DNA from 2 places in the Acidiphilium sp. AL genome. Region 1 is predicted to be linked to the other one. Evidence: riboswitches for the same ligand, from Rfam matches in the RefSeq annotation. Region 1 holds a riboswitch; the other holds the start of a gene.
The links. A riboswitch is a leader RNA that binds a small molecule or an ion and turns the genes downstream of it on or off. The one in region 1 is predicted to bind cobalamin.
Positions count from the first base shown of each region.

Region 2: linked by a shared signal. The riboswitch ahead of AiwAL_RS04025 (TonB-dependent siderophore receptor) and the one ahead of metE (5-methyltetrahydropteroyltriglutamate--homocysteine S-methyltransferase) in region 1 are both predicted to bind cobalamin.

Region 1 is NZ_JAIMBZ010000006.1:65,974-81,562, forward strand. Features, by position in the region: gene AiwAL_RS06455 (hypothetical protein) at 1-117, shown strand, start outside; gene AiwAL_RS06460 (MarR family winged helix-turn-helix transcriptional regulator) at 165-575, opposite strand; gene AiwAL_RS06465 (chloride channel protein) at 675-2,525, shown strand; gene metE (5-methyltetrahydropteroyltriglutamate--homocysteine S-methyltransferase) at 2,513-4,792, opposite strand; cobalamin riboswitch at 4,869-5,095, opposite strand; gene AiwAL_RS06475 (PepSY domain-containing protein) at 5,201-5,509, shown strand; gene fghA (S-formylglutathione hydrolase) at 5,568-6,419, opposite strand; gene AiwAL_RS06485 (cold-shock protein) at 6,733-6,936, shown strand; gene AiwAL_RS06490 (long-chain fatty acid--CoA ligase) at 7,134-8,792, shown strand; gene AiwAL_RS06495 (MerR family DNA-binding transcriptional regulator) at 8,955-9,389, shown strand; gene AiwAL_RS06500 (thiolase family protein) at 9,424-10,560, shown strand; gene AiwAL_RS06505 (3-hydroxyacyl-CoA dehydrogenase/enoyl-CoA hydratase family protein) at 10,562-12,925, shown strand; gene AiwAL_RS06510 (acyl-CoA dehydrogenase C-terminal domain-containing protein) at 12,948-14,738, shown strand; gene AiwAL_RS06515 (hypothetical protein) at 14,896-15,486, opposite strand.
Region 2 is NZ_JAIMBZ010000003.1:218,091-233,679, forward strand. Features, by position in the region: gene purC (phosphoribosylaminoimidazolesuccinocarboxamide synthase) at 1-622, shown strand, start outside; gene purS (phosphoribosylformylglycinamidine synthase subunit PurS) at 619-858, shown strand; gene kch (voltage-gated potassium channel protein) at 939-2,177, shown strand; gene AiwAL_RS03990 (hypothetical protein) at 2,193-3,161, opposite strand; gene dapD (2,3,4,5-tetrahydropyridine-2,6-dicarboxylate N-succinyltransferase) at 3,271-4,110, shown strand; gene dapE (succinyl-diaminopimelate desuccinylase) at 4,107-5,228, shown strand; gene AiwAL_RS04005 (hypothetical protein) at 5,225-5,830, shown strand; gene rsmI (16S rRNA (cytidine(1402)-2'-O)-methyltransferase) at 5,805-6,704, opposite strand; gene AiwAL_RS04015 (penicillin-binding protein activator) at 6,689-7,987, shown strand; gene AiwAL_RS04020 (cell wall metabolism sensor histidine kinase WalK) at 7,995-9,407, shown strand; cobalamin riboswitch at 9,371-9,576, shown strand; gene AiwAL_RS04025 (TonB-dependent siderophore receptor) at 9,686-11,665, shown strand; gene AiwAL_RS04030 (cation diffusion facilitator family transporter) at 11,722-12,609, shown strand; gene AiwAL_RS04035 (cob(I)yrinic acid a,c-diamide adenosyltransferase) at 12,620-13,180, shown strand; gene AiwAL_RS04040 (LysR family transcriptional regulator) at 13,188-14,075, shown strand; gene AiwAL_RS04045 (putative hydro-lyase) at 14,172-14,972, shown strand; gene AiwAL_RS04050 (MFS transporter) at 15,042-15,589, shown strand, end outside.

The sequences.
Region 1 (15,589 bases):
ACCGAGGAAACCACCACCAGACCAGTGCTGGTGCCGGCACCGCCGCCCATGGCCGTGCCGGGGACACCCTCGACGGTAACGACGACGACCAGCCGTTCCGAGCAGGTCAATCAGTAGCCCCGCACCGCGTCCCGCGCGGGTTCGCAAACCCGCACGGGACGCATCTATGTGAGCCGGTCGATCAGCCGCTGCAGCACCGGGCGCATCCGGCGCAGTTCCTCCAGATGAATCGCCGACAGCGCGGCGAGTTTTTCTTCCCCCGCCGGCGTCAGCGCCAGCCGCACCCGCCTGCGGTCCGTGCTGTCGGGAATCCGGGAAACCAGGCCCGAATCGGCCAGCCGGTCGGCCAATTCCACCATGCTGTTGTGGTGCAACGCCAGCCGCTCGGCGAGATCGCCGAGGCCGATCGGCGCGGCGCCATCGGCCCCCTTGATCGCGAGCAGCGCCTGGTGCTGGCGCGGCGTCAGCCCGGCGCTGCGCGCCGCCGTCTCGCTCAGGGACAGGAACCGGCGCAGCGCATATCGGAACTCCGCGAGCGTCCGGTAGTCGTGATCGGAAAGGGTCATGTCGGACATACGCGAGTGTAACCCGAAACGCCTCTTGTCTATATATGTCGTATTACGATATTAGCGCCGCGACAGAACGATATTCCTCTTCAATCGGATTCCAGCTCCATGAAACCCAGTACCCGACCGGCATCCGGTATCGCGGATCTCGGCGATTTCACGACGGATAAGCGCCTGTTCCCGCTATCCGCCCTTGCGCTGCTCGCCGGAACCTTCGGTGTCGCGGCCGGCTGGATTCTGCTCCGGCTGATCGCGCTGATCAACAACATCTCCTATTACGGCATCTGGTCCACCAGGGTGATGCAGCCCGGCGGGGTGCCGCATCATGGCCATCCGGCGCTCTGGACCATCCTGATCCCGGTCGCCGGGGCGGTCATCATCGGCATCATGGCGCGCTACGGCTCGGAAAAAATCCGCGGTCACGGCATCCCCGAGGCGATCGAGGCGATCATGCTCGGCAATGCCCGGCTCGACCTCAAGGTCGCGATCCTGAAGCCGATCTCCTCGGCGATCTCGATCGGCACCGGCGGCCCGTTCGGCGCCGAGGGCCCGATCATCATGACCGGCGGAGCGGCTGCCTCTCTGCTCGCGCAGTGTTTTTCCCTCACCGACGCCGAACGCAAGACGCTTCTGGTCGCCGGTGCCTGCGCGGGCATGACGGCGGTGTTCGGCACCCCGGTCGCCGCGATCCTGCTCGCCGTCGAGCTTCTGCTGTTCGAATGGAAGCCGCGCAGCGTGCTGCCGGTCGCGATCGCGTGCATCACCGCCGCGATCGAACGGCGCTACGTGCTCACGCCCGCGCCGCTGTTTCCCTATGTCGGCAACGTCATCATCGACCCGCTCCACGCGCTCGGCTGGGTCGGGCTGGGCCTGATCGCCGGTCTCGGTTCGGCGCTGCTCACCATGATGGTCTACGCCGCCGAAGACGGATTCCTGAAACTGCCGATCCATTGGATGTGGTGGCCGGTGCTCGGCGGCGTGGTGGTCGGTATCGGCGGCATCTTCGATCCGCTCGCGCTCGGCGTCGGCTACCCGGATATCGCCAAGCTTCTCGCCGGCGGCCTCGTCGGCGCGGCGGCGATAAGGCTGGTTCTGGTCAAAAGCGTGATCTGGTCGGTCGCTCTCGGTTCGGGCACCTCGGGCGGCGTGCTGGCGCCCTTGCTCATCATGGGTGGCGCGCTCGGCGCCGTGCTGGCGCCGTTCATGCCGCACGCGGCACCCGGCTTCTGGGCGGTGGTCGGCATGGCGGCGATGATGGGCGGAACCATGCGCTCGCCGCTCACCTCGACCCTGTTCGCGGTCGAACTCACCGGCAATCATCTCATCCTGCTCCCGGTCATCACCGCCAGCATGGCGAGCATGGGCGTTACCGTATTGCTGATGAAACGCTCGATCCTGACCGAGAAAATCGCCCGGCGCGGCCATCATCTGACGCGGGAATACAGCGTCGATCCGCTCGCCATCGCGCGCGCCGGCGAGATCATGGCGACCCCGGTGGAGACGCTCGGTTCCGACATGAGCATCGGCGACGCGATCGAGTATTTCCTCGCCCCCGAGCCGCGCCATCGCGCCTATCCGGTCACCGACGAGAACGGCGATCTGGCCGGCCTGGTCTCCCGCGCCGATATCCTCGCCTGGATCGGCAACGAAGCGGATCGCGCGATTCCACTCGGCGCGGCGCTCGCCCATCGCCGCGTGGTCACCGCCTGGGAAGGCGAGATGGCGATCACCGTCGCTTCGCGCATGATCACCGAGGACACGCCGCGCATCCCGGTGGTCGATCATGAAGGCCGGCTCCAGGGGATCATTTCGCGCGCCGATCTGCTGCGCGTGCATCACCGCGTCGTTGCGGCGGAAACCAAGCGCGAACGCTATTTCCGCCGCCGCGCCGCGATCATCGCCGAAACCTCGCCGGAGTTTGCCTCCGGCGAGGGGGCGAAGATGCGTCAGGTCGAGTGAGTCGCGGCCCGCAGCCGCCGCGCCGCCGCGACCATGTTTTCCAGCGCGGGCCGAACCTCGTCCCAGCGCCGGGTCTTCAAGCCACAATCGGGATTGACCCAGAGCCGGTCGGGGTCGAGCCGGGCCGCCGCGCGTTCCAGCAGCGCCGCCATCTCGGCGGCCTCCGGCACGCGCGGGCTGTGGATGTCCCACACGCCCGGCCCGATCTCGTTCGGATAGTTGCGCTTCTCGAACGCCTCCAGCAGCGCCATCCGGCTTCGCGTCGCCTCGATGCTGATCACGTCGGCATCCAGCGCGGCGATCGCATCGAGGATATCCTCGAAATCAGCGTAGCACATATGGGTGTGGATCTGGGTCGCATCCCGCACCGGCGAAGCCGAAAGACGGAAGCAGTCCACCGCCCAGGCGAGATAGGCGTCGCGTTCGGCGGCACGCAAAGGCAGCCCCTCGCGCAAGGCCGGCTCGTCGATCTGGATCACCCGGATGCCGGCGTCTTCCAGGTCGGCGACCTCGTCGCGGAGTGCCAGCGCGATCTGCCGGCAGGTCGTCTCGCGCGGAATATCCTCGCGTACGAACGACCATTGCAGAACGGTCACCGGCCCGGTCAGCATTCCCTTCACCGGCTTCTCGGTCAGCGACTGGGCGAAGCGCGCCCAGCGCACCGTCATCGGCGCGGGGCGCGACACATCCGCCCAGATGATCGGCGGCGCGACGCAGCGGCTGCCATAGGATTGCACCCAGCCATGCCTTGTGAAGGCGAATCCGGCGAGACGCTCGCCGAAATACTGCACCATGTCGTTGCGCTCGAATTCGCCATGCACCAGCACGTCGAGCCCGATCGCCTCCTGCCAGGATATCGCCTCGCGCGTCCAGGTCTCGATCGCCGCGTCATAGGCCGCATCGTCGATCGCCCCCTTGGCGTGCGCCGCCCGTGCGCGGCGCACCTCGGTGGTCTGCGGAAACGAGCCGATCGTGGTGGTCGGAAAGCGCGGCAGATCGAGTGCTGAGCGCTGCGCTACCCGGCGCACCGGAAACGCCGAACGCCGTCGGGTCATCGCATCGGTCGCTTCGGCGAGCCGGGATGCGACCGCCTTGTTATGCACCGAGTCGCTGGCCGCCCGCGCGGCGATCGCCGCATCCGACTCGTCGAGCGCTGCCGCGATCGCGGCCTCGCCCTCGTCGAGGCCGCGCGCGATCAGCTTGATTTCCACCAGTTTCTGCATCGCGAAGGCCAGATTTCCGGCAAGCTCCGCCGGCAGCCCGGTTTCTTCGGCGAGATCGAGCGGCACATGCAGCAGCGAGCAGGAGGGCGCGATCATCAGAAGCCGCGCGTCGCGCGCCTCGGCGACGCGCTGCGCCGTCGCGAGGCAGGCGCGCAGATCCGCCCGCCAGATATTGCGCCCGTTCACCAGCCCGAGCGACAAAGCGAGATCGGGCCGCGCCTGTTCCAGCACAGGCCCGAGATCCAGCGAGCCGCGGCAGAGATCGAGATGCAGTCCGGCGACCGGCAGGCCGAGAACCGTCGGGAGGTTGTCGCCGATCGGCCCGAAATAGCTGGCGAGCAGAAGCTCCGGGCCGGCCTTGGCGAGCGCGCCATAGGCGCGGGCGAAGGCGTCACGCGCGCGGGCGGGCAGATCGAGCGCCAGCACCGGCTCGTCGATCTGCACCATCACCGCCCCCGCCTCGGCGAGTTCGCGCAGGATGCGCGCATAGACCGGCACCAGCGCGTCCAGCAGATCGAGCGGATCGGAGCCGTCGGTGGTCTTGGCGAGGCGCAGGAAGCTCACCGGCCCGAGCAGCACCGGCCTGGTCCGCAGGCCGGACGAGGCCGCCTCGCGGAACGACGCGAGCGGGCGGTTCTCGGTAAGGACGAAACGCTGATCGCGCGCGAGCAGCGGCACCAGATAATGGTAATTGGTGTCGAACCATTTGGTCATTTCGAGCGCTGGCTTCTCCGCATTGCCGCGCGCGAGGGCGAAATAGGTCGCGAGCGATACCGGCCCGCCGCCGTCCCAGCCATAGCCAGCCGGAACCGCGCCCAGCATCGTCGCGGTATCGAGCACATGATCGTAAAGCGAGAATTCGCCGGACGGGATATGCGCGAGTCCCGCGCCGTGCTGATGCCGCCAATGGGCTTCCCGCAGCGCTGCTGCCTCGCGCAGCAAGGCCGCTTCGCCGCTCTTGCCCGCCCAGTGCGCTTCGAGCGCCGTCTTCAGCGCACGCCGATGGCCGATGCGCGGAAAGCCGAGATTGCTGGCGACGGTCATGCGCGATGCCCTCCGCCGGACCGGAATTCTGAAAACACCATATCTGCCTCCTTGACCGGGGCACCCCGCCCGGTGGGTCTGTTCGTGCCGCGCCGGCAGGTCTCCTGGCTCGCGGGTCACAGCGCCGATGCACCTTCCCAGGGAAATCCCCAGTGGCGGGCCGTTGCCGGCCCATGCATCCTTGCTCGCCGCTCACAGTTGCGGGGGCAGCTACCGACTGGCCTCCGGGATTGCATCCCGGCCGAGGCGTCACGGCATTCCCATTTGATCCGCTCGCGCGGAACCGTCGCAAAACCGACTGTATCGCCCGGCTTACCGAGACACAAGCTTGCGGTCACGATCCGGCACGGCGCGCCGGCGCCTCATCCGCTCCCGGCCCGCATCGGGCCGCAGGACAAGGAAACACCGATGACCCTCATCACCAAACGCTTCGCCATCGCCGCCGCTCTGTCGCTCGCCGCCACCGGTTCGGCCTTCGCCTATAGCGGCCAGGCATTGCAGAAGGACGCCAAAGTCACTCCGGTCCGGGCGCGGCAGATCGCGCTGCGCGCGCAGCCCGGCACGATCGCCGCCATGGAACTCGAACGCGAGACAGGCGGCAGCGGCCTGCGCTATTCCTTCGACATCAAAACCACAGGCGCGACCCATGAAATCGGCGTCGATGCCAAGACAGGCGCGGTTCTGGAAAACAGCGTGGAAGGCCCCAGCGCCGACTGACACCGGATCATAACAGCGGAACGTAGCGTCAGCTCGTTCCGCTGCTCAGTCATTCCATTTACAAATATTTCGCGTGAAACCGCAGATGATCCTCGATGAAGCTGGCGATGAAGAAATAGGAGTGATCGTAGCCCTCCCGCATCCTGAGATCGAGTGAAACGCCCTTCGCTGCGCAGGCCTCGCGCAGCAATTCCGGCTTGAGCTCCCGCTCCAGGAACGGATCGGCATCGCCCTGATCGACCAGGATCGGCGGGCCCTGCCAGCCCCGCGCCTCGATCAGCGCGGTCGCATCGTAATCCCGCCACGTGGCCCGATCGGCGCCCAGATATCCCGTCAGCGCCTTTTCGCCCCAGGGGCAGCGCATCGGCGAGACGATCGGCGAGAACGCCGAGAGCGATTTGTAGGAAGCCGGGTTTTTCAGCGCGATGGTCAGCGCGCCATGGCCGCCCATCGAATGGCCGAAAATCCCCACCCGCGCCGGATCGACCGGAAATTTTTCTCCGATCAGCGCCGGCAACTCCTTCGTCACATAGGAATACATCCGATAACCGTGATGCCACGGCGCCTCGGTCGCATCGACATAAAACCCGGCACCGGAGCCGAAATCATAGGCATCGTCCTCGCCCGGATAGCCCAGCCCGCGCGGCGAGGTGTCGGGAACCGCGATGGCGATGCCGAGTTCGGCGGCAACGCGCTGCACGCCGGCTTTCACCACGAAATTCTCCTCGGTGCAGGTCAGGCCCGAAAGCCAGTAGAGCAGGGGAACCTTGCCGCGCTCCGCCTGCGGCGGAAGAAACAGGCCGAATCGCATGGCGCAGCCGGTTTCGGCCGATTCGTGACGATACACGCCCTGGGTGCCGCCGAAACATTTCTGCACGGAGATCGTTTCCAAAATTTTCGGTCCGCTCATCGTTTTCTCCCGTTGGAATGGCTGCACTATCGCCGCGCCGTCCCGCCCGCGCAATCGGCCGGCGGCGGTTTATGCGATCGGAAGAATGTATCGCTTTCATGCTGGAATCGCCAGGAATCCCGCCGCGCCATTGCGTATTCGCGTTGACAGGCCGGAGTGTTTCTGCGTCATTAACGCTGCAATCGACTTTGGCTTGCCTTGTTGCGCGAGACGGGGGTTTCCGTATGCGGCCAAGACGTCCAAAACCCGGTTGTCCCTCTTGAGCCGTGCGGCGGTCGTACGGCGGGTGTGTCTAAGGAGCGACGACGCAGCAATGGCGATCGGCACTGTCAAGTGGTTCAACACCACGAAAGGCTTTGGTTTCATCGTGCCGCAAGACGGCGGCAAGGATGTCTTCGTCCACATCACCGCGGTTCAGGCGGCCGGAATGCGCGGCCTGAACGAAGGCCAGAAAGTTTCCTACGAAATCGCGATGGAACGCGGCAAGGCCGCGGCCATCAACCTCAAGGCGGTTTGAAGTTCCCGATACTTCGGCCAGTTGGAACGGGGCCCTTCGGGGCCCCTTTTTTTGTCCCGTTTTTTCATCGATTCATACCGAAATCCTTGCGAATGCCGGCAGGTTTTGATAGACATTTACGTTAACGGCAACTAAACGCATCCTGAGTGAACGCGGCCTTTGAGCCGTGTCGCAAGCCGTCTCTGGAGGAAAACGCCATGAACGATCTCGCCGCCCCTCGTCCCGTCGCGGAGTTCACCGCCGTCGCCCGCCCGGCCGGCACGATGCTGGACGATGCCGCGCGCCGGTTCGGCACCCGCCCGGCGATCGATTTCCTCGGCCGGGGCTGGAACTGGGGCGAGATCGCAGCGCTTGCCGACCGCGCCGCCGCCGGACTGCAGAAACTCGGCGTCGCCAAAGGCACGCGGGTCGGGCTCTGCCTGCCCAACACGCCCTATTTCGTCGTCATGTACTTCGCCATCCTGAAGGCCGGCGGCACCGTGGTGAACTACAACCCGCTCTATACCGAGCGCGAGATCGCCGCACAGGTTCGCGATTCCGGCACCACCATCATGGTCTCGCTCGATGTCGCGATGATCCACGAAAAAATCGGCAAGCTTGCCGCCAATGGGCTGTTTCAGCGGGTTATCGTCTGCTCGATGGCTGCGGCGCTGCCGCCGCTCAAAGGGCTGCTGTTCCGGCTGTTCAAGAGCAAGGAACTCGCGAAAATCCCCGCCGGACTACCCTATCTCCGCTTCGAGACCCTGATTTCAGGCGCCGCCAAACCCAGCCCGGTCGCGATCGATCCTGAGAACGATATCGCCACGCTGCAATATACCGGCGGCACCACCGGCGTCCCCAAGGCGGCGATGCTCACCCATGCCAACATCACCGCCAATGTCCAGCAGGTTCTCGCCGGCAGCCCGCCGATGGACGAGGGCGCCGAGCGGATCATGGGCATCCTGCCGTTCTTCCACGTCTTCGCGATGACGGCGGTGATGAATTTCGGAGTTTCGATCGGCGCCGAACTCATCCTGATGCCGCGTCTCGACATGAAAATGCTGATGGCGGCGATCGCCCGCAAGCGCCCCACCATCATGCCGGGCGTGCCCACGCTCTATACCGCGATCTGCAACGCGGCGGGCGAGGGGAAGGATCTGTCCTTCATCAAATTCTGCATCTCCGGCGGCGCGCCGATCTCGATCGAGGGCGCCGAGCGGTTCGAGCGCCTGTCCAAATGCGCCGTGCTGGAAGGTTACGGCCTGTCGGAAACCTCGCCGGTCGTCACCGCGACTCCGCCAAGCGGGGTCAGGCGCGGCTCGGTCGGCACGCCGCTGCCCGGCACCATCGTCGAAATCCGCGACCCCGAACACCCCGAACGGCTGATGCCGCAGGGCGAACGCGGCGAGATCTGCGTGCGCGGCCCGCAGGTGATGAAGGGCTACTACAACCGCCCGGACGAGACCGCGAAGGTCTTCGTCGACGGCGCGCTGCGCACCGGCGATATCGGTTATCTCGACGCCGACAACTATCTGTTCATCGTCGATCGCATCAAGGATCTGATCCTCTGCGGCGGCTACAACGTCTATCCCCGCGTGATCGAGGAAGCGGCGTATCAGCACCCGTCGGTGCAGGACGCGATCGCCATCGGCATCCCGGACACCTATCGCGGTCAGGCGCCCAAGCTGTTCGTCACCCTGCGTCCCGGAACCAAAGCGACGCCGGAGGAGATTCTCGCCTTTCTCAAGGACCACCTGAACAAGATCGAAATCCCGAAATCGGTCGAAATCCGGGAAACCCTGCCGAAAACCATGGTCGGCAAATTATCGAAAAAGGAGCTCGTGGCCGAGGAGGCGGCGAAGACCGCCAAATCCTGACATTCTCCACTGGACAAAGGTATGGGCATGACCTATACGTAATGGCTATTCTCTTTGCGTTAACTCCCGGAATCGGTCATGTTCGTCCACGCTGAACCAAAAAAACGTCTCTCGAACGGCACAGGATGGGGTATGACTATGACGACAACGGATAGCCCGGCGATGACCGCTCTGCACCAGCGGCACCAACGCGAGATGGCCGAGGCCGGCGGCCAGGCGAACGCGCTCTACTCGGTCAGCCAATTGGCGCGTCAGCTCGGTGTCACCGCGCGGACGATACGCTTCTATGAGGACAAGGGGCTGATCAACCCGAGCCGCGCCGGCACCACGCGCGTCTATACGCCGCGCGACCGGGCCCGGCTGATGCTGATCCTGCGGGGCAAGCGGCTCGGCTTTTCGCTCCGCGAAATCAAGGACTATCTCGATCTCTACGATATCGACCCGACCCAGCACACCCAGGTCAGGCAATTGCTGACCGGCGTGCGCAAGCGGATCGCCAAATTGCAGGAGCAGCGCGCGGCCCTCGAGCAGAGCCTCGCCGAACTCGCGGATATCGAACGCCAGGCCGAGGCGGCTCTCCAGCAGCGCCCAAAATAGTCCCAACCCACAGGTTCAGGAGCCAGTTACACAAATGACCAACGTCGTCATCGCAGGCTATGCCCGTTCACCCTTCGCCCTCGCCAAGAAAGGCGGGCTGACGCGGGTGCGGCCAGACGAAATGGCGGCGGAGGTCGTGCGCGCGCTGATCGCCCGCACCGGGGTGAAGGCCGAGGACATCGAGGATATCATCGTCGGCTGTGCCTTCCCCGAGGCCGAGCAGGGTCTGAACGTCGCCCGCCTGATCGCGCTTCTCGCCGATCTGCCGATCACCGTCGCCGGCGCCACGGTCAACCGCTTCTGCGGCTCGTCGATGTATGCCATCCACATGGCCGCCGGAGCGATCCAGATGAACGCCGGCGAGGCGTTCATCGCGGTCGGCGTGGAAAGCATGACCCGCGTGCCGATGGGCGGCTACAACCCGATGCCCTCGCCCGCGCTCCATGCGAAAAACCCCGCCGCCTACATGGGCATGGGCGATACCGCCGAGAATGTCGCGCAGCGCTGGCAGATCACTCGCGACGCGCAGGAGGAATTTGCGCTCGCGAGCCACGTCAAGGCCTCTGCCGCGCAGAAGGCTGGCAAACTCACCGACGAAATCGTACCGATCACCCTGAACAAGGCCAATGTCAGCCAGGACGAGTGCATCCGCCACGACGCCTCGCGCGAGGGCCTCGCGGGGCTGAAGCCGGCCTTCGACGCCAATGGCACGGTCACCGCCGGCACGTCCTCGCCGCTGACCGACGGCGCTTCCGCGGTTCTGGTCTGCTCGGAGGATTACGCGATGAAGCACGGGCTGCCGGTCACGGCGCGAATCAAGTCCATCGCCGTCGCCGGCTGCGCGCCGGACATCATGGGCATCGGGCCCGTTGCGGCTTCGCGGAAAGCGCTTGCCCGCGCCGGGTTGACATCGCGCGACATCAACGTGGTCGAGCTGAACGAAGCCTTTGCCTCGCAGGCGCTCGCCTGCATCCGCGATCTCGAACTCGATCCCGCCACCGTCAATCTCGACGGCGGGGCGATCGCGCTTGGCCATCCGCTCGGCGCCACCGGGGCGCGCATCACCGGCAAGGCGGCGTCCGTGCTCAAGCGCGAGGGCGGCAAATACGCGCTGGCGACGCAATGCATCGGCGGCGGCCAGGGCATCGCGACGGTGCTGGAGGCGGTCTGACATGGCAAGCGAAATCAAATCCGTCGCCGTCATCGGCGCCGGCGTGATGGGAGCGGCGATCGCCGCCCATGTCGCCAATGCCGGAATCAAGGTGAAGCTGCTCGACATCGTCAAGCCGGGCAGCGCGGACCGCAACGCGATCGCCAGGGGCGCGATCGAGCGGTTCAAGAAAATCGAGCCGGCGCCTTTGATGTCGCCCAAGGCGGCGCGGCTGATCACACCGGGCAATACCGAGGACGATTTCGCCGGCCTCGCCGAATGCGACTGGATCGTCGAGGCCGTCATCGAACGGCTCGACATCAAGCAGGCGCTTTACAAGCGGATCGCCGAGGTGCGCAAGCCGGGCTCGGTGGTGTCTTCGAACACCTCCACCATTCCGCTGTCCGAATTGATGTCGGACATGCCGGACACGCTCAAACCCGATTTCGTCATCACCCATTTCTTCAACCCGCCGCGCTATATGCGCCTGCTGGAACTCGTGACCGGCCCAGACACGAGTGCCGAAACCATCGGCAGAATCACCAAATTCTGCGACGTCACTCTCGGCAAATCGGTGATTTCCTGCCGCGATACGCCGGGCTTCATCGCCAACCGCATCGGCACCTACTGGATTCAGAGCGCGATGGTTCTGGCGCTCGATATGGGCCTGGAGGTCGAGGAAGCCGACGCGATCATGGGCAAGCCGATGGGATTCCCGTCGACCGGCGTATTCGGCCTGATGGATCTGGTCGGCATCGATCTCGGCCCGCATGTCAACGCATCGCTCGCCCGCCTGTTGCCGAAATCCGATCCGTTCCACGCGATCAATCGCGACGTCTCGATGATCGAAAAACTGATCGCCGAAGGCTATACCGGCAAGAAAGGCAAGGGCGGTTTTTATCGCAGCTCCGGCCGCGGCGCCGACAAGGTGAAGGAAACCCTGTCGCTCAAGGCGGCCGCGCAGGGCCGCCTCGAATGGCGCGCCACGGTCCGCCCGAAAATCGACGAGGTGAAGGACGCGAAGAAGGATCTGAAAAAACTCGTCGGCGCCAAGAGCAAGCCGGGCCAGTATGCCTGGGGTGTGCTCGGCCGCGTGCTCGCCTATGCCGCCTCGCTGATCCCGGAAATCGCCGACGATATCGCGAGCGTCGATGAGGCGATGCGCCTCGGCTATACCTGGAAATACGGCCCGTTCGAGTTGATCGACAAATTGGGCGCGGACTGGGTTTCGGAAAAACTTGCCGCATTGTCGATCCCGGTGCCGCCGATTCTCACCAGGCTCGGCAAAGGCACCTTTTACAAAACCGAAGGCAGCGCGCTCCTGCAATTTTGCTCCGACGGTACCTATCGTCCGGTCAAACGCCCCGATGGCGTTCTGCTGCTGGAAGACGTCAAACGCGGTGCAAAGCCGGTTCTCACTAACAAATCCGCCTCGGTTTGGGATATCGGCGACGGCGTTCTCTGCTTCGAGTTCCACTCGATCATGAACTCGCTGGACGGCGACATTCTCGCCCTGCTCGAAAAAACCATTGCGCTGGTGCAGAAATCCTACAAGGCGCTGGTGATCCATAGCGAGGATCTGCGCGCCGGTCCGGGCCGCGAGAATTTCTCGGTCGGCGCCAATCTCGGCCTCGCCGTGTTCGCCGCCAATCTGCGCATGTGGGGAAAAATCGAAGGCAGCGTCAAGGAAGGCCAGAAAGCCTATCAGGCGCTGCGCTACGCCCCGTTCCCGGTGGTCGGCGCGCCGGCTGGGCGCGCGCTCGGCGGCGGCTGCGAAATCCTGCTGCATTGTTCCGCGGTGCAGGCTTACGCGGAAACCTATATGGGCCTGGTCGAATGCGGCGTCGGGCTGGTTCCCGGCTGGGGCGGTTGCGCCACCATGCTGGCCCGCTGGCAGACCGCGAAGGACGCGCCGAAAGGCCCGATGCCCGCTGTCGCTAAAGTCTTCGAAATGGTCTCCACCGCGAAATTCTCGACCTCCGCCGCCGAGGCGAAGGACCTGAAATTTCTGAAACCCGAGGACGGCATTACGATGAATCGCTACCGGGTTCTCGCTGATGCCAAATCCCGCGCACTCGCGCTGGTCAGCGGCTACGCGAAGCCCGAGCCGGCCATGCTGCAGTTGCCCGGTGCGAGCGGCCGGGTCGGCCTTGGCATGGCGGTGGAGGAATTCCGAAAAAAAGGCGTCGCGACACCGCACGATGTCACGGTGGCGTCGCATCTCGCCCGCGTGCTGACCGGCGGCGATGTCGATATCGTCGACCCGGTTTCGGAAACCGACGTGATGGCGCTGGAGCGCGAGGCGTTCATGGCTTTGTTCCGCACCAGGGAAAGCCAGGCGCGGATCAAGCACATTCTCGACACCGGCCGGCCCTTGCGGAACTGAACGAACCAAACGGAGACTGACCATGCCGATCTACAAGGCACCGCTTGAGGACATGCGCTTTGTCCTCCACGAACTCTATGACAGTACCGCGCTCGCCGAACTGCCGGGCAACGCGGAATTCACCCCCGAGCTGATCGACAGCGTGCTGGAAGAGGCCGCGAAACTGGCCGAAACCGTGCTGTTCCCGCTCAACCAGTCCGGCGATCTCGAGGGCTGCACCTACGAAAACGGCGTGGTCCGCACACCGTCCGGCTTCAAGGAGGCGTACAAAACCTTCCGCGACGGCGGCTGGACCGCGATGGGCGCATCTCCCGACTATGGCGGGCAGGGCATGCCGATTCCGGCGGCACTGATGGTCGAGGAAATGCTCTGCTCGGCGAACGTGGCGTTCGGCCTGTATCCCGGCCTGTCGCACGGCGCCTATGTGGCATTGTCACACGCGGGCACCGAGGAACAGAAACAAACCTACCTGCCTAACCTCGTGTCAGGAAAATGGTCCGGCACCATGTGCCTCACCGAGCCGCAATGCGGCACCGATCTCGGCATGCTGCGCACCAGGGCGGTGCCGAACGACGATGGGTCCTACAGCATCACCGGCAACAAGATTTTCATCAGCGCCGGTGAACACGACCTGACCGAGAACATCATCCATCTGGTGCTCGCCCGCCTGCCGGACGCACCCGCCGGGGTGAAGGGCATCTCGCTGTTCCTGGTGCCGAAGGTGCTGGTCAAGGACGATGGCTCGCTCGGCCCGCGCAACGGCGTGTCCTGCACCGCGATCGAGCATAAAATGGGCATCAAGGGCTCGGCGACCTGCGCGATCAGCTTCGACGATGCAAAGGGCTGGCTGGTCGGCGAGCCCAACAAGGGCCTTGCCGCGATGTTCAAGATGATGAACACCGAGCGGCTGTCGGTCGGCATCCAGGGTCTCGGCATCGCCGAAACCGCCTATCAGAACGCGGTTGCCTATGCGCGCGACCGCATCCAGGGCCGCGCGCTGACCGGCACCAAGGCGCCGGACAAGCAGGCCGACCCGATCCTGGTCCACCCCGATGTGCGCCGCATGCTGCTCACCATGCGCGCCTATATCGAAGGCTGCCGCGCGCTCGCCGGCTGGGTCGCGCGCGAGCTGGAAATCCTGCACAAATCGACCGACGACGACGCGAAACAGGCCGCCGATGATTTCTCCGCGCTGATGACGCCGATCGTCAAAGCCATGTTCACAGATCTTGGCTTCGAAATCGCCTCGACCGCCGTGCAGGTCTATGGCGGCCACGGCTACATCCGCGATCACGGCATCGAACAATATGTCCGCGATGCGCGCATCTCGATGCTCTATGAAGGCACCAACGGCATTCAGGCGCTCGATCTGGTCGGCCGCAAACTGCCGCAGGATGGCGGGCGCCTGCTCACCCGCTTTCTCGATCCGGTGATGGAGTTCATCGAATCCAACGCCGATAACGCGGCGTTGGAGCCGTTTTTACCGCCGCTGCAGCAGGCGCTGGAACACGTCCAGGTCGCGACCGGCTTCATCATGGAAAACGCGATGTCCAACCATGACGAAATCGGCGCCGCCTCGGTCGATTATCTGCGCCTGTTCGGCCTGACCGCACTGGCCTTCGTCTGGGCGCGCATGGTCGCCATCGCCGCACCCAAGGCGGACGAGCAAAACGGCGCCGGCCAGTTCTATCGGGCCAAGGTGCAGACTGCGAAATTCTTCATGGAACGCCTGCTGCCGCAGACCGGTGCCCTGCTCGCCGCGATCCAGTCCGGCTCCGCCACCATGATGGAATTCGAAGACGCCGCGTTCTGACTGACAATCAGCCAAGGTGAGGCCAGGGCTCTGCCCTGGACCCGCCAAAGGCCGCAGGCCTTTGGAAACCCGGAATCAATCCCACCCTGTCATTGCGAGGCACGCAGTGCCGAAGCAATCCACGCCGCTCAAAGCGCCAGGGCGCAAGTCTGCCGCATCAGAACCAGTCGTGCTCGGGCCGGTCGAAACCGCGTGCGACATTATACGCAGTAATGTCATTCGCATCGCGGAACGTCAGGAACTCGGCACGTAGATCGCGGTAGAATTGCCGCAAGGCGGTCCAGGAACAGAGATAAACGATTTTGATCATCCCACCGCCATAGGCGGTGACGTCGCGGAACTGGTAGTGATCGATGTCCAATATCAGCTCGACATTACTCTGATCCTGATCCGCGCGACTTGGATCAAACGGCTCGATGTCGCCGAAGCTCCAGCGCTTGATCTCCAGCGCCACATCCGCCTCCACCGGCATCCAGAACACTGTCTCCCCGTTTTCCAGAAACCGGCGCATGTCGGGCAACAGGCTACAGAATTCGTCCTCGTTTGCATGAAGCGAGCCCGGCTTCGTGCCACCGCGATCCGCGCTGTTCTTCAGCACCGCGTCGTTCAGGATCGGCTGATCATCGAAGCTCGGGAAGATATTATAGAACACCCACCCAAACTCGAAGGTGCGATAGGTGATCTCCAGCGACAGGCAACGCTGCACGCGATCTGAAGCGCTATTCAATTCAGTGACCAGTTTCGCCATCAGCCGCTCACACCGATCATCGCATTATCCTGCTCGCACAGTACCGCGCCCGAACACGTCATTGCGAAGCCGCGCAGCGGCTGAAGCAATCCATTTCGCTTTC
Region 2 (15,589 bases), on a different contig from region 1:
ACTCAACAACCGGATCAGCGAATTCCTGATGCAGCGCCTCGCCGAAATCGGCATCCCGACGCATTTCGTCCGCCGCCTCAACATGCGCGAGCAGTTGATCCGCGAGGTCGAAATCATCCCGATCGAGGTCGTGGTGCGCAACGTCGCGGCGGGCAGCATGAGCACGAGGCTCGGCATCGCCGAAGGCACCCGCCTGCCCCGCAGCATCATCGAATATTATTACAAGAACGACGCCCTGAACGACCCGATGGTCGCCGAGGAGCATATCAGCGCTTTCGGCTGGGCGAGCCCGCAGGACATGGACGACATCGTCCATCTGACTTTGAGAATCAACGACTTCCTGACCGGTCTGTTCCTCGGCGTCGGGATCATGCTGGTCGATTTCAAGGTCGAGTTCGGCCGGCTCTGGGAGAACGAGGACATGCGAATCGTCCTCGCCGACGAGATCAGCCCCGACAATTGCCGCCTCTGGGACACCAAGACCAACGAGAAGATGGACAAGGACCGCTTCCGGCGCGATCTCGGCCGGGTCGAGGAAGCCTATCAGGAAGTCGCCAAACGCCTTGGCATCCTGCCCGAGGCGGGGACGCGCGACATGAAGGGCCCGGAGATCATGCAGTGAAAGCGATCGTCACCGTCACCCTCAAGCAAGGCGTTCTGGACCCACAGGGCAAGGCGATCGGCCACGCGCTCGAAGGGCTCGGCTTTGCCGGTGTCGGCGAGGTGCGCGTCGGCAAGGTGATCGAGATCGAACTCGCGGAAACCGAGGCGTCTGCCGCACGTGCGACCGCCGAGGCGATGGCGCGCAGGCTGCTTGCCAATACCGTGATCGAGCGCTTCGAGGTCAGCCTGCCCTGACCGCCTGATTGTCGCTCCGTCCGATGATGCTTATGTTTCGGCCATGACAGGCCGAGCGCATCGCCAGACGGTCACGCCGCATGGGTGAAACTCTGTGGGCGATATTCCCTCGAATCGGGCTGATCTACCATCGCTGGTACCGGCGATTCAGAATGGATCTCTGGTTTCCCCAGGTGCCTCTCGCACTGGCGGTCGGAGGGGCCGGGATATTCGCCATCCTGCCGACGATCCGGCGTTACGCGGCCGAATATCTGCACCTCAAGCTCGGCGATCTGTTTCACGCGCTGCAGCCCATCGCGGGGCACGTTCCGCGCCTGATCCTCTCCGGCGTGCCGACGGTCTTGGTCGGTGCCCTGCAAATCCTGATTGCCATCGGCCTGCTCGGGCGTTCGCGCATTGCCTGGCTTTCGGCGTTGGGAATCACCCTCGCCCAGCTCATCCTCACGATCGCCCATACCTCAGGGTCGATCCTGACCTACGAGACGATCTACATTTGTGTCCTGCTCGTCGCGTTGATGCTGGCACGGGATGCCTTCCGGCGCTCGTCGCTCGCGGCCGGCACCTTGTTCGCCCTCACCTCGGTTCTGGTGCTGATGATTTACGGCGTGCTGGGCTCGTATCTGCTCGGCGCGGGCTTCGCGCCGCCGATCACCAATCTGCCGGACGCATTCTATTTCACAATCGTTACGATGTCCACCGTCGGTTACGGCGACATCCTGCCCAAGAGCGGCGAGGCCCGCCTGTTCGTCATCTCCTTGATCATCCTCGGGCTCACCGTCTTTGCTACCGCGCTCACTGCGGTCATCGGTCCGGTCCTGCAAAGCCGGATCAACAGAACGATCGGTCCACGGAGACGGAAAATGAAGCGGGTCAATCACTTCATCATCAGCGGCAACGGCGTGCTCGCGCGCAACACGGTGCGCGAGCTGCGCCAGCGCGGCGAGGCCGTGCTGGTTATCGTGGAGGATGAAGATGCAAGTTTCGGCGACGCCGAAACCATCGTCGGCGACCCCACCGAACTCGACACGCTGCGCGAAGCGGGCGGCGTGCACGCACGCGCGATCCTCGCCCTGTCCGACGACGATTCGGAAAACGCCTTCGTTATTCTCGCGGTTCACGAAATGGGTACTGATGCGAAGAAGGTCGCCGCCGTCAGCACGCGAAAAAACCTTGAGCGGGTCCGCAGGGTGCGCCCCGATATGATTTTAGCGGCGCCGGTTTTCGGCAGCGAGGTTCTCGCAATGGCCTTGACCGAGGAAAAGATCGACGGCGATTGGCTGTTGAGCCGGTTCCTCGATGTGAGACCCGCGAGCGGCTGAAATCACATCTTCGGCTCAACGATCGGAAGATTGCCAGATGCGGACGGCGGGCTTTGCCTGGGTTGCCGCCGCAAGCCGCGCCTGTTCGAGGCCGATCCGGGCACGGGCAAGCAATGTCGCCGGATCGTCTCCCGATTGCGGCCAGCGCGTGGCGATCCCAATCGCGGCGTGACGGCTCGAACCGGAGAGCAGTGCGTCCAGCTTCGTCACGATCCGGTCGCCGCGTTCGGCGGCGATCAGATGATCGATGCCGTCGCACCATGCGCCGATCCTGGTTGGCCCGATGCGGCCGATCAGATCGGCCGGCCTCAGCATCTCCTGAAGACAGGCAACCGAGTTGCGCACCACGATGGAGGATGCCTCGGGAGCCGCCAAGCCATCGCACCGTACCCACCCGAACGCGAACATGGTGCCGACGCTATCCTCGACATCGAGCCGGTCGAATCGCCGGGCGGCCTGTTCGAGAAATGGCGGCAACGACCAGACCCCGGTTTCCGGGTCGAGAATGCCGGTTCGCGGCTGGCCTCGATCCGCGACCAGCCGGGCGCACAGAGGCGCGAATTTCGGCGCGACATGAACGAGCAGTTCCCGCTCCTCCGCACTGAACCGCCGATCACCCCGGCTGCGCCAGGCGATCAGGATTGCGGTTCCCGCATCTCCCGAATCATGCTCGCGCAGCGGAACCGCCGCCGACATGGTTTCCGCGCCGGCGATATCGGCAAGTCCGATCCCGGCCGGATAATCGGCGAGAACGATATCGGGGCGCTTTGCTCCCTTGTTCCGACGAAATGCCAGAACCATGCCGGCATCGGCGAGTTCGCTCGCCACCAGGGCACAGGCGGCGGCACTTGCCGTCACTGCATCGGGCAAACCGGTCAGACTGTCGAGCAGCCGGCCCAATGTTCCGCAACGCGCCTCAACCCCGACCAAAGATTCGGCAGCAAAACCGGGGGATCTGCCAAGCGAGCTCTCATGATCCTTCATGCTCTCGGTTCTGGCACAGAGAAGTAAATGGCTGGTTACCGGACCGTTGACAGCCCTCGCGCGCCTCCTCATGGTCCGGCCCGCATCAACAAGCACGGAACCGCCATCGATGGATCATGCCTCCCTGGAATCGGCTATTGCGACAGCCTGGCAGCGCCGCGATGCGCTGAAGCCGGAGCAGGCAGGCCCCGAGCGCGACGCCGTGAATCAGACCCTTGCCTTGCTCGACCGGGGCGATCTTCGGGTCGCCGAGCCGGGGCCGCAGGGGTGGGTGGTCCATCAATGGGTCAAGCAGGCGATTTTGCTGTCGTTTCGCCTGATGCAAAACGTGGCGCTGCCGGGCCCCGGCGGCGCGCCGGTATTCGACAAGGTGGCGATGAAATTCACTGATTGGACCGCTGCGCGCTTCGCCGAAGCAGGGATTCGGGCGGTGCCTGGCGCCGTTGTCCGCCATTCCGCCCATATCGCGCGCGGCGTGGTGCTGATGCCGTGCTTCGTCAATGTCGGCGCGCGAATCGGCGAAGACACCATGATCGACACCTGGTCCACCGTCGGCTCCTGCGCGCAGGTGGGCCGCAACTGCCATATCAGCGGCGGCGTCGGATTGGGCGGCGTGCTCGAACCGCTCCAGGCCAATCCGGTGATTATCGAGGATGACTGCTTCATCGGCGCTCGGTCCGAGGTCGCCGAAGGCGTGATCGTCGAGCGCGGCGCGGTGCTGTCGATGGGCGTGTTTCTCGGCGCCTCGACCCGGATCGTCGATCGCACGACCGGCGAGGTTCTGTACGGGCGCGTTCCGGCCTATTCCGTCGTGGTGCCGGGCAGCATGCCGGGCAAACCCCTCCCCGATGGATCGCCCGGCCCGTCGCTGGCCTGCGCGGTGATCGTCAAGCGGGTCGATGCCCAGACCCGGTCGAAAACCGCGATCAACGAGCTGCTGCGCGCGTGACCCTGACCGACCCGCTGCCGCTCGCCCAGGCGCTGATCCGCTGCCCGTCGGTCACGCCGGAGGATGCGGGGGCGCAGAGCGTGATCGCAGACGCGCTCGATCGTCTCGGTTTCGCTATCGAAACATCGCGGCACGGCGCGGTTGACAATCTCGTCGCGCGATACGGCGCCGGTGCGCCGCATTTTGCCTTCGCCGGCCATACCGACGTGGTGCCACCCGGCGAGGGCTGGCGATGCGACCCCTTCGCCGGGATAGTACAGGCCGGCGTGCTGTTCGGCCGGGGCGCGGTCGATATGAAGGGTGCGATCGCCGCCTTCATCGCCGCGCTCGCCGCGCGGCGTGAGCGCGGCGGCCGGTTCGGTACGCTCTCCATGCTGATCACCGGCGACGAGGAGGGCGATGCGATCGACGGAACGCGGCGCATTCTCGATCGACTTGCCGAAACCGCCACGATGCCGGATGCCTGCCTGGTCGGCGAACCGACCTGCCGGGCAACTCTCGGCGATACGGTCAAAATCGGCCGGCGCGGTTCGGTTTCGGCGCGCATCCTGGTGCGCGGCACTCAGGGCCATGTCGCCTATCCGCATCTCGCCGACAATCCGCTGCACCGGCTGATCCCCGCACTTGATGCGCTTCGGGCAACCCCACTCGATACCGGCACCGCCTGGTTCGAGCCTTCCAGCCTGCAAATCACCAGCGTCGATGTCGGCAACCGCGTCGGCAATGTCATCCCCGACGAAGCGCGCGCCGCGCTGAACATAAGGTTCAACGACCGTCATACCGGCGCTGGTCTCGGCACCTGGATCACCGAGACGATCCATCGCTTTGCGCCCGATTCCGACTGCGCCATCACCATCGGCGGCGAGGCGTTCCTGGCCGAACCCGGCCCGTTCACCCAGACGCTAAGCGCCGCGATCCGGCGGGCCACCGGCATCGAGCCGAAGCTCGACACCAGCGGCGGCACCTCCGATGCGCGCTTCATCGCGGCCTATTGTCCGGTTGCCGAATTCGGCCTGATCGGCCGCACCATGCACCGGACCGACGAATCCGTGCCCGTTGCGGAATTGCGCGATCTCGCTCACGTCTATGGCATGATCCTCGACGAGGTTTTCGGATGAGCGGCAACCGCGGGCGCGCCCGGATGCAAGGCAATGTCCTTCGCGGTCTGTACCGCCTCGCCCGCGGCGATGCCGGGGGCATCCGCGAATTCGGCAATACCACGACGGCGTTTTCCGCGTCGATCGCGCCTTTGCTGGCATTTCCGATCGTCGGCTCGGCGCTGATCGGAATCAATGGGCATTGGATACTCGCCGCGGTCATCTTCCTCTCCCGGATATGCGGGGTGCTGATCCAGCCGGTGATCACCGAATGGAGTGCACGCCGGACCGGACAGGGCGCCACCTGGCTGATGACGAGCACCGCCTTGAACTGGTCGATCTGGCTGATCTTCCCGCTGATCCTTGCCGGAGTCGTGCTGAGCGGCGGTCTGGTGAGTGTCGGATTGCCGCAACCGGCCGCAACGGCCGTCACGATCGGCCTCATCGTCCTCTACATGTTCTGGTACCAGTGGTTCATCCTGCGCGCCGGCCTGCGCCTCTCGGTCTGGCGTGCCTTGAGCCTGCTGATCGCCATGAACGTCGCGATCGGGGTCGTCTACGGCCTGCCCTACGCACTCCATCCGGGCCTGCTTCGCCTCATCCTGACGTCGCCCGCAGGCTGAGCGCGCGCGCGTAGACCTGTTTGCGCGGCAGACCGAGCCGCCGCGCTACCTCGGCGGCGGCATCCTTGATGCTCATCGTGTCAAGCGCCTCGGTCAACGCGCGATCGAGATCCTCGTCGGATGCGACATGATCCGGCGCCGGCCCGATCACCAGGGTGATCTCGCCGCGCGGCGCCACATCGCGATAATTCGCGGTGAGTTCGGCCAAGCCGCCGCGCCGGACCTCCTCGAAGCGCTTGGTCAATTCCCGCGCGACCGCCGCCGGCCGGTCGCCGAGCACGGCGGCGCAATCGGCCAGCGACGCCGCCAGGCGATGCGGCGCCTCATAGAAAATCAGCGTCGCATTCAGCCCCGCTCGCTCGGCATCGGCGAGCCGTTGCAGCGCCGACCGGCGAGCCGCCGAGCGCGGCGGCAGGAACCCGCCGAACAGGAACGGATGCGGCGGCAGGCCGGACAAGGCGAGCGCCATCACCGCCGCGTTCGGGCCGGGAATCGCACTGATATCGAGCTTCGCCTCGATCGCCGCGCGCACCAGCCGATACCCCGGATCGGCGATCAGCGGTGCGCCGGCGTCGCTGACCAGGGCAAACCGCCGCCCGGCGCGCATCGCCTCGATCAGGGGAGCGATCCGGTCCTGCTCGTTATGGTCGTGCAGCGGTTGCAACCGTGCCGACAGTCCATGAACGGCAAGCAAGATCCCTGTAACGCGCGTGTCCTCGCACAATATGGTATCGGCATCCCGCAGCGCCGCGACCGCGCGCGGTGTCATATCGCCGAGGTTGCCGATCGGCGTGGAAACCAGCACAAGGGCGGGCTGGCGATCCGCTACGGACTCGGCTGTTTGTATAGGAGTTTCAGATGTCACGCCGCGTATTAACGCCTCTGACGCTCACCCTGGCAACCGTGCTCGCCTCATCGCTGTTCCTGTCCTCCTGTTCGGAGCCGATGCCGAGCCTGCCGGGTCTCGGCCCGATCGGTGGCATGGGACCGTCCGCCGAAATACCGAATATCGGCAAGACCAGCGGCCCGGTCGCTCTTCTGGTGCCACTGTCGGGGCCGCTGGCGCCGATCGGCCAGTCGCTCGAACAATCGGTCAAACTCGCTTTCGCCGCACCCGGCGCGCCGCCTCTCGACGTGCGTGACACCGGCGGAACGCCGCAGGGCGCCGCCGCCGCGGCGCAGGCGGCGATCGCAGCGGGCGATGGGCTGATCCTCGGGCCGCTCACCGCCGGCGACACCCAGGCGGTCGCGCCGATCGCGCGCGCCGCCAATGTCAACGTACTTGCCTTCACCAATGACGAGACGGTCGGCGCTCCCGGCGTTTGGCCGCTCGGCGTCTCGCCGGGACAGCAGGTCCGGCGCGTCGTTGCCTATGCCGCCGATCATGGCCGCACCCGCACCGCCGCGATCCTTCCCGACAACGCCTTTGGCCGGATGATGGCGAGCGCGCTGCGGGCCAAGGTGAACGCGCTCGGCGGCCCCTCGCCGCAGATCGGTTACTTCGGCCATTCCTTCGCGAGCCTGACTCAGACGGTGCGCAGCGTCTCCGCCTTCGACAGCAGGGGGGCGAGCATCGAGGCGAAAATCCGCGCGGCGCGCGATCAGGATACCGAAGCCGGGCGGCTGATCGCCGCGAAGCTGGAACGCCAACCAATCCCGCCGCCGCCGTTCGACGCGCTTCTGGTCGGTGCCACCGGCGAGCAACTCGCAGAAGTCGGCACGCTACTGCCCTATTACGAAGCGGGACCACCGCAGATCCAGTTGCTCGGCCCGGCGCTCTGGGCCCATGATGCACGGGCCATGGCGACGCATGATTCGCTGCGCGGCGCGATCTATGCCGCCCCCGATCCGTCGCTCGGGCTCGCCTTCGTCCAGAAATTCGAGGCACGCTATGGCGGTTCCGCACCTCCCGACATCGACAAAATCGCGTTCGACGCCGCGGCGATCGCCGTTCTCGCCTCCCGCGAGGGCGGCTACACCGATCGGGTAATGACCAATCCCGAAGGCTTCTCCGGCGCCGACGGCGTGCTGCGGCTCGACCCGAACGGCCATGTCCAGCGCGGCCTCGCCGTGTTCAAGGTCGAACCCGGCGGCCCGCAAATCGTCTCGCCGGCGCCGACCAGCCTGCGGCCGCCGGCCGCACCGCCGATAAGCTGACCAAAACATGAACCGCCCGATCGCGACCATCGCCGCGTGGCTGGGCGGTCCGCCGTCGCTGATCGTCGTCATCCTGACGATGGCGGGCATTCTGCGGCCCTGGGAAGGCGTGGTGTGCCTGATCGGCTGCGCGGTCTGGTCGCTCGGCGCGGGGATCGTGCTCGCCCGCGATCTGCGCCGGTTCGGCGCGGGAATTGCCGCCTCGGCACCCGGCGAAATCAGGCTGGTCACGCCGGGGCTGACCAATCTCGCTTTCGCGGCGATCCACGCGATCGACACCGAACGTCGCAGCCGTCAGGCAATCGCGACCGGCGCCGATTCGAGCCAGGTACTGCTCGACCGGCTGCCCGACGCCTTGTTCCAGTTCGACGGTTCGCCCGGCGCACGGCGGATCATCTGGCGAAATCCGGCCGCGGCGCGCGCCTATGGCACCGAGGAATCCGCCCTGCTGAGACATCCCGCCCTGCGCACCGCCCTCGCCGAGGCGGAAGCCAGCGGCCAGCCGGTCCGCATCTCGCTTGCCCTCGCCGCCCCGATCCCGCGCGATCTGGACGCGATCGTCATCCGCGCCGGCACCGGCGATCGGCTGGCGCCGCTCTATCTGCTGCTCGCCGACCGCACGCAGGAACGCGGGCTCGAACGGATGCGCGCCGACTTCGTCGCCAATGCGAGCCACGAGCTGCGCACCCCGCTGACCAGCCTGATCGGCTTCATCGAAACCTTGCGCGGGCCGGCTGTGGGCGACACCGAGGCGCTGCCGCGATTCCTGAACATCATGGCCGAGCAGGCCGACCGGATGCAGCGGATCATCGCCGATCTGCTCAGCCTGTCGCGCATCGAAATGACCGAGCACCAGCCGCCGACCGAGATGATCGACATCGCCCTCGTGCTGCGTCAGGTCGCCGGCTTCATGGAGCCGATCCTGCGCGAGGCCGAAATGACGCTGGCGCTCGACATCCCGGTCGACCTTCCTCAGATTCGCGGCGATTCCGGCCAGCTTACCCAGGTGTTCGGCAATCTGATCGATAATGCGACCAAGTATGGGGCTATCAAGCCCGACCCGAAGACGCCGGATGGCGGCGGCACGATCCGCGTCGGCGTCGCGATCGCCCCAGATGCGAATTTCACCCGGCCGGGACTCGTGGTCAGCGTAGCCGATGACGGGCCGGGCATTCCGCGCGAGCACCTGCCCCGGCTGACCGAACGGTTCTACCGGGTCGATAAGGGGCGCGCCCGCGCGGTCGGGGGCACCGGACTCGGGCTCGCGATCGTCAAGCACGTGATCTCGCGCCATCGCGGCCGGCTGGTCATCGACAGTATCGAGGGCGTCGGCACCACCTGCCTCGTCTGGCTGCCGCTTGCGCCCGAACCGGCGCGCGGGTTACAGGACGGCCAGATGACGGTGGCCCGCAAGGGCTGAAACGGGAATGCAGGACGGGCCGGAAACACGGTCCAGGCTGCGGCTGCCCCCGCAACTGTAAGCGGCGAAAGCGATCCAGCATTGGCCATTGTCCGTTTGCACGGGCGAGAAGGCCGGATCGTTTCATGACCCGCGAGCCAGGAGACCGGCCGGCATCGAGACGATGTGCGCGCATTCGGGCGGGGTGGATCGAACGCGAAGGGTGAAACTCCCAAGGCCGTCTGTCGCCGTCATCATACCGTCGCCCTGTCATGGGCGACCGACCGCGGAGACACGTGATGCGCCGCCTCTCCTGCACTATCCTGTGCGCGCCGATTCTTGGCCTGTGCGCCCAGGCCCAAACCGTCCCGTCCGGCACAGTTCCGATCCAGACCGTTACCGCGAGCTATGTACCCACCCCGCTTGCCGACACCCCGGCCAGCGTCACGGTGATTACCGCGGCCGAAATGCGGCGCCGGGGCGACACCACATTGACCCAGGCGCTCTCCGCCGTGCCGGGACTGAACGTCGTTCCCTCGGGCGGTCCGGGCAGTGCGGCCAGCGTGTTCGTCCAGGGCGGCAATTCCGAGGATGTCCTGGTCTTGCTCGACGGCGTGCCGGTCAACGATCCCTCGGTGTCCAATGGCTTGTTCAATTTCGGCGTGGATGGACTGGCCGATATCGCCCGCATCGTCGTGGTGCGCGGCCCGATGTCCGGCCTGTATGGCTCGGGCGCGATCGGCGGGGTGATCAACATGATCACCCGACGCGGCACCGGCGCGCCGCATGTCGATTACGATATCGCCGGCGGTTTTCCCGGCCAGGGCCAAGGCAGCGCCACATTGTCCGGCCGCAGCGGCGCCTTCGATTACGCGATCACCGGATCGTTGATCGAACAGGCCGGCTTCGATAGTCTGGCACGGCGCCTTTCGGTCTATCGGGCGGTGCGCAACCCGTTCCGCTACAAGCTCGGCTCGCTGAATCTCGGCTACACGCCGGTCGCCGGCACCCGCGTCTCGCTGATCGTGCGCGCCCGCCAGACCGGCTCCACCTACCCCGATCTCGGCTATCCCGCCTTCGATGATCCCTATGAAAACAACTACGATTCCCAGGTATTCATCCGTTTCGGGGTGAAATCCCACCTGCTCGACCGGCATCTGATCACCTCGCTCTACGTGTCCCATGTGCAGGACGACCGGCGCTATCTGGCCCTGCTTGACCCGGCCGACCCCAACGGGTTCGCCGGCAACAGCTCCTACGCCAGCGACCGGACCGTCATCCAGTTCAACAACGTGCTGCGCCTGCAACCGCTCGGCGCGCTGCGCGATGCCGCGCTGGTCGCCGGCTTCGAGCAGGATCGCGACACCGCGAACCAGAACGTGAATGAGAGTTTCTTCGGCTCGCCCTACCTCTCCAGCGTGAACGCCAGCCAGCGCATCACCGCGTTCCACGCCGGCGCGCAGGGCACTCTGTTCCACGACCTGTCGCTGATGACCGCCCTGCGCGACGATGGCGTTTCGGGCTACGGCAACGTGATGACCGGCCGGATTGGCGCGGTTCTTGCCATCCCAGCGCTATCGACCCGCTTCAAAGCCTCCTACGGCACCGGGTTTCTCGCCCCGTCGCTCTACGATCTCCACGGCGTGGATAGTTACGGCTATCGCGGCAACCCGGCCCTTCGGCCGGAGCGTAGCGCGGGCTACCAGTTCGGCGCGACAACCACGCTCGCGGGTTTCGGCCGCAACGGGTTCGCGACCATTTCTGTCGATTATTTTCACAACAATATCAATAATCTGATCGAATATGTTCAGATTTCACCTGTATTCTCGACCGAGCAGAACGTCGCGGTCGCACATATCCGCGGCGTCGAGACCGAGATCGATCTTCATCCGGCAGCCTGGTTCGCAGCAAAGTTCAGCTACACCCGCACCATCGCGCGCGACGGTGCGACCGGCGCCGAGCTGCTGCGCCGCCCGGAGAATGCCGGATCGGCCCTGCTCGACATCCGGCCGATCCCGCGCCTCAATATCGACCCTGAACTCCGTTATATTGGCCGATTTTCCGATTATCTGACCAATAATTCCGGCTACCCCGCCGGCATCGGCCTCGCCAAATCCGGCACCATCGCAGACCTGACGGTCAGTTTCCGTATCTCCCCTGCCCTCACCGTGTTCGCGACCGGCCGCAATCTGTTCAATTCGCCATTCGAGCCGGTCAACGGATTGCAGATTCCCGGCCAGAACTTCCTGTTCGGCATAAGCGGGCGAATCGGGGTGTAATCGGGCACAAGCTGGTCTATGGGAAACGCCTCACCGAGGAATCCCCCCGACCGGACATGACCGCACCGCTGCGCTTTGCCCTGGGAAGTTTTGGCATCGGCATTCTCGTGCTCGGCCTGAAGGCCGCCGCGTGGCAGGTCAGCGGCTCCGCCGCCCTCTATTCCGACGCGCTGGAATCGCTGGTCAACGTGTTCGCCGCGCTGATGGTGTTCTATGCGCTGAAAACCGCCGCGAAACCGGCGGATTTCGAGCATCCCTACGGTCACGCCAAGGCCGAGTTGCTCAGCGCGATGGCCGAGGGCGGCATGATCGTCCTCGCCGCCGTGCTCATCCTGCAACGCGCGGCGGCAACCATTCTCGCGCCGCATCTGCCGGCTTCACCCTGGCTCGGCCTCACCCTCAACGCGTCCGGCGGCGTTCTGAACGCGCTCTGGGCCGTGGTGCTCAGCCGCTCGGGCGCATCGAGGCGCTATCCGGCTCTCGCCGCCGATCAGGCGCATCTGATCGCCGATGCGATCACCACCATCGGCATCGTCATCGGCCTTTCCCTCGCGGTTCTGGCCGATATCCCGATCCTCGACCCGCTGATCGCCGTCGCCATCGCCATCCAGATCGCGGTGATCGGCGGCCGCACCATCCTGCGCTCACTCAGCCTGCTGCTCGACCGGGCCCCGCCGCCCGACATCGTGACACGCATCCGCGGCCTCGTCGCCACCCATGCGACCGGCGCGCTCGAAGCCCACGACATGCGAATGCGCCAGGCCGGCAGGTCGAGCTTCCTCGAATTCCATCTGGTCGTTCCGGGCGAAATGGCGGTTGCCGCGGCGCATGATATCTGCGACCGGATCGAGGCCGCCTTGAAGACCGAAATGCCCGGCGTGGTCATCACGATCCATGTCGAGCCGGATCATAAGGCGAAACATCAAGGGGTTCTGGTCGTATGAGGCACCTGTCATGGTAAAGCTCGACCGCATCGTCACGCGCGGCGGCGACGGCGGCGAAACCTCGCTCGCCGACGGCTCCCGTCTGCGCAAGGATGCCGCCCGCATCCAGGTGTTCGGCGCGCTGGATGAGGCCAATGCGGCGATCGGCGCGTTGCGCGTCGTCTGCGCGGACCGGCCATCGATCGACCGCATTCTCGCCCGCATCCAGAACGATCTGTTCGATCTCGGCGCCGATCTGGCCACCCCCGGCATCGACCGCCCCGGCCCCAAGCTGACCGAAACCTACCTGCTCGCGCTCGATGATGCGGTAGCGGCACTGAACGTCTCGCTGGCCCCCTTGCGCAGTTTCGTGCTGCCGGGCGGGACCGAAGCCGCATCGCGCGCTCATCTCGCCCGCGCCGTCGCCCGCCGCGCCGAACGCGACCTCGTCGCCCTCGCCGCCGCGGAGCCGGTTTCGCCGGTCCTGGTTCCCTACATGAACCGCCTGTCCGATTTTCTGTTCGTGCTGGCGCGCAGCCTAAACGATGACGGCAGGACCGACATCCTCTGGGTGCCCGGCGGGACACGCTGAACGCCGAATGGTCGAATTCCGGGACCTCGAAGTCCTTTACTGGATCGTCAAGCTCGGCGGTTTCCGCAAGGCGGCGACGCGGCTGAACACCACCCAGCCGGCGATTTCCAACCGCATCGCCCAGATCGAGCGACAATACAACATCTCCCTGTTCGAGCGCGGGCGGCGCAAGCCGGTCACGCTCACCGCGCGCGGCCTCACCTTTTTCAAGCACGCCGAACATATGCTGCGCCTGCACGAGACGCTTCTGGTCTCGCTCAAAGGGGCGGAAGCGCTGACCGGCACGGTACGGCTCGGCGTTTCGGAAACCCTGGTGCATACATGGCTGTCGGAACTGGTGCGGGATCTGCTTCAGACCCATCCCGGCGTCGGGCTCGATATCTCGGTGGATATTTCGGCGACGCTACAAGATGGGTTGAACCGCGGCGAACTCGATCTCGCCTTTATGCTCGATGGACTCGCACCGGCCAAAGCGGTGACTATGTCCCTCTGTGATTATCCGCTGGAATGGGTGGCGGCACCAACGCTGCCGCTCGACGATGGGCTACTCGAACTCAGGCATCTCGCCGCGTGGCCGATCCTAACCTATTCGAGCCGAACCCAGCCCTATCAGCAAATTTCTGCCCTGTTCAAAGATCCCACCCTCGGTCCGGTGCGGCTGTTCGGTAACGGGTCGCTCGCCTCGATCGTGCGGCTCGCGACCGACGGCATAGGCATCGGTGCGATTCCGCCGGTCACCATCCGCGACGAACTGGCGAGCGGGCGTCTGCGTATCCTGAACACCACGGTGAAGCTGCCGACGCTGCGATTTGCCGCGAGCTATCTCGACGGGCCGGGCGCACGCCTCGCCGCCATGGTAGCCAACCAGGCGCGCGAGATGGCGGCGCGATTTTGATCCAAATTGACTATCAAAATGAATAAGAAATGACAATTTGATGTGATCGATACAGACCTCCTATGCTGGCCGGATCGGGGCAAACGGAGGTTGCGCATGGATATTCGAAGTTTGACGAACCAGTCGCCCGCCGCCGCCCGCGCGCTTGCCGCCTCCGGTGCGTTCGCCGATACCACCGCCGGGCTCGCGCCGGGTTTCGTGCAAGGCAATATCGTGATCCTGCCAGCGGAATTCGCGACATCGTTCGAAACCTTCTGCCGCGCCAATGCCCAAGCCTGTCCGCTGATCCATGTCGGCATACCGGGCGATCCGACTCTCGCACCGCTCGGCTCGGCAATCGACATCCGCACCAACCTGCCGCGCTACCGCGTGTTCCACGATGGCGTCTGCACCGAACAACCCACCGGCATCACCGCCCTGTGGCGCGGCGATCTGGTGACCTTCGTGCTCGGCTGTTCCTTCACCTTCGAGCGCGCGCTGCTCGCAGCGGGAATCCCGCTCCGCCATATCGAGCAGGGCCGCAACGTCGCAATGTATCGCACGACCATTCTCACCAGGCCGGCGCCCCCGTTCGGCGGGCCGCTCGTGGTCTCGATGCGGCCGATGAGCCCCGAGGATGCACGGCGCGCCATTGCCGTGACCGCGCGATTTCATGACATGCATGGTGCGCCCGTGCATATCGGTGACCCGATCGCAATCGGTATCGCCAATCTCGCGCGCCCGGATTTCGGCGACGCGGTGGATTTCGCACCGGGCGACGTGCCGGTATTCTGGGCCTGCGGCGTGACCAGCCAATCGGCGCTGGAGCAGGCTCGGCTGCCCTTCGCGATTACCCATGCGCCGGGCTGCATGCTCATCACCGATCTGCCCGAGCAATTCTGCCCCATCAATCAATAACACCCCAAACGGGGATTTCGAAGCCGCCAGTCACGCGACCTCGCAAACCCTGGATGGAAGGAGACGACAATGTTCGAATGGTATGGAAATATGGGGCGCAACGAAAAGCGCACCTTCTGGGCCTGCTATGGCGGCTATGCGCTCGACGGCATGGACGTGATGATTTTCAGCTTCGTGATTCCCTCCCTGTTCGTGGTCTGGAAAATGACCAGCGCGCAGGCTGGTGAAATCGCGACCGTGACGCTCCTGCTCTCCGCTGCCGGCGGCTGGATCGCCGGCATTCTGGCCGACCGCATCGGCCGGGTGCGCGTGCTGCAGATTACCATCCTGTGGTATGCGATCTTCACTTTTCTTTGCGGTTTCACCCAGTCGCCCGAGCAACTGATGATAACACGCGGTTTGCAGGGGCTCGGTTTCGGTGGCGAATGGGCGGCCGGCTCGGTGCTGATGGGCGAAGTGATCGCCACCCGCTTCCGTGGCCGCGCGGTGGGTTTCGTACAAAGCTCCTGGGCGATTGGCTGGGCCGTCGCGGCGATCGCGGCGACGATCATTCTGCAAATCCTGCCGCCCGATATCGCGTGGCGGGTTCTGTTCTTCGTCGGCCTGGCGCCTGCCGC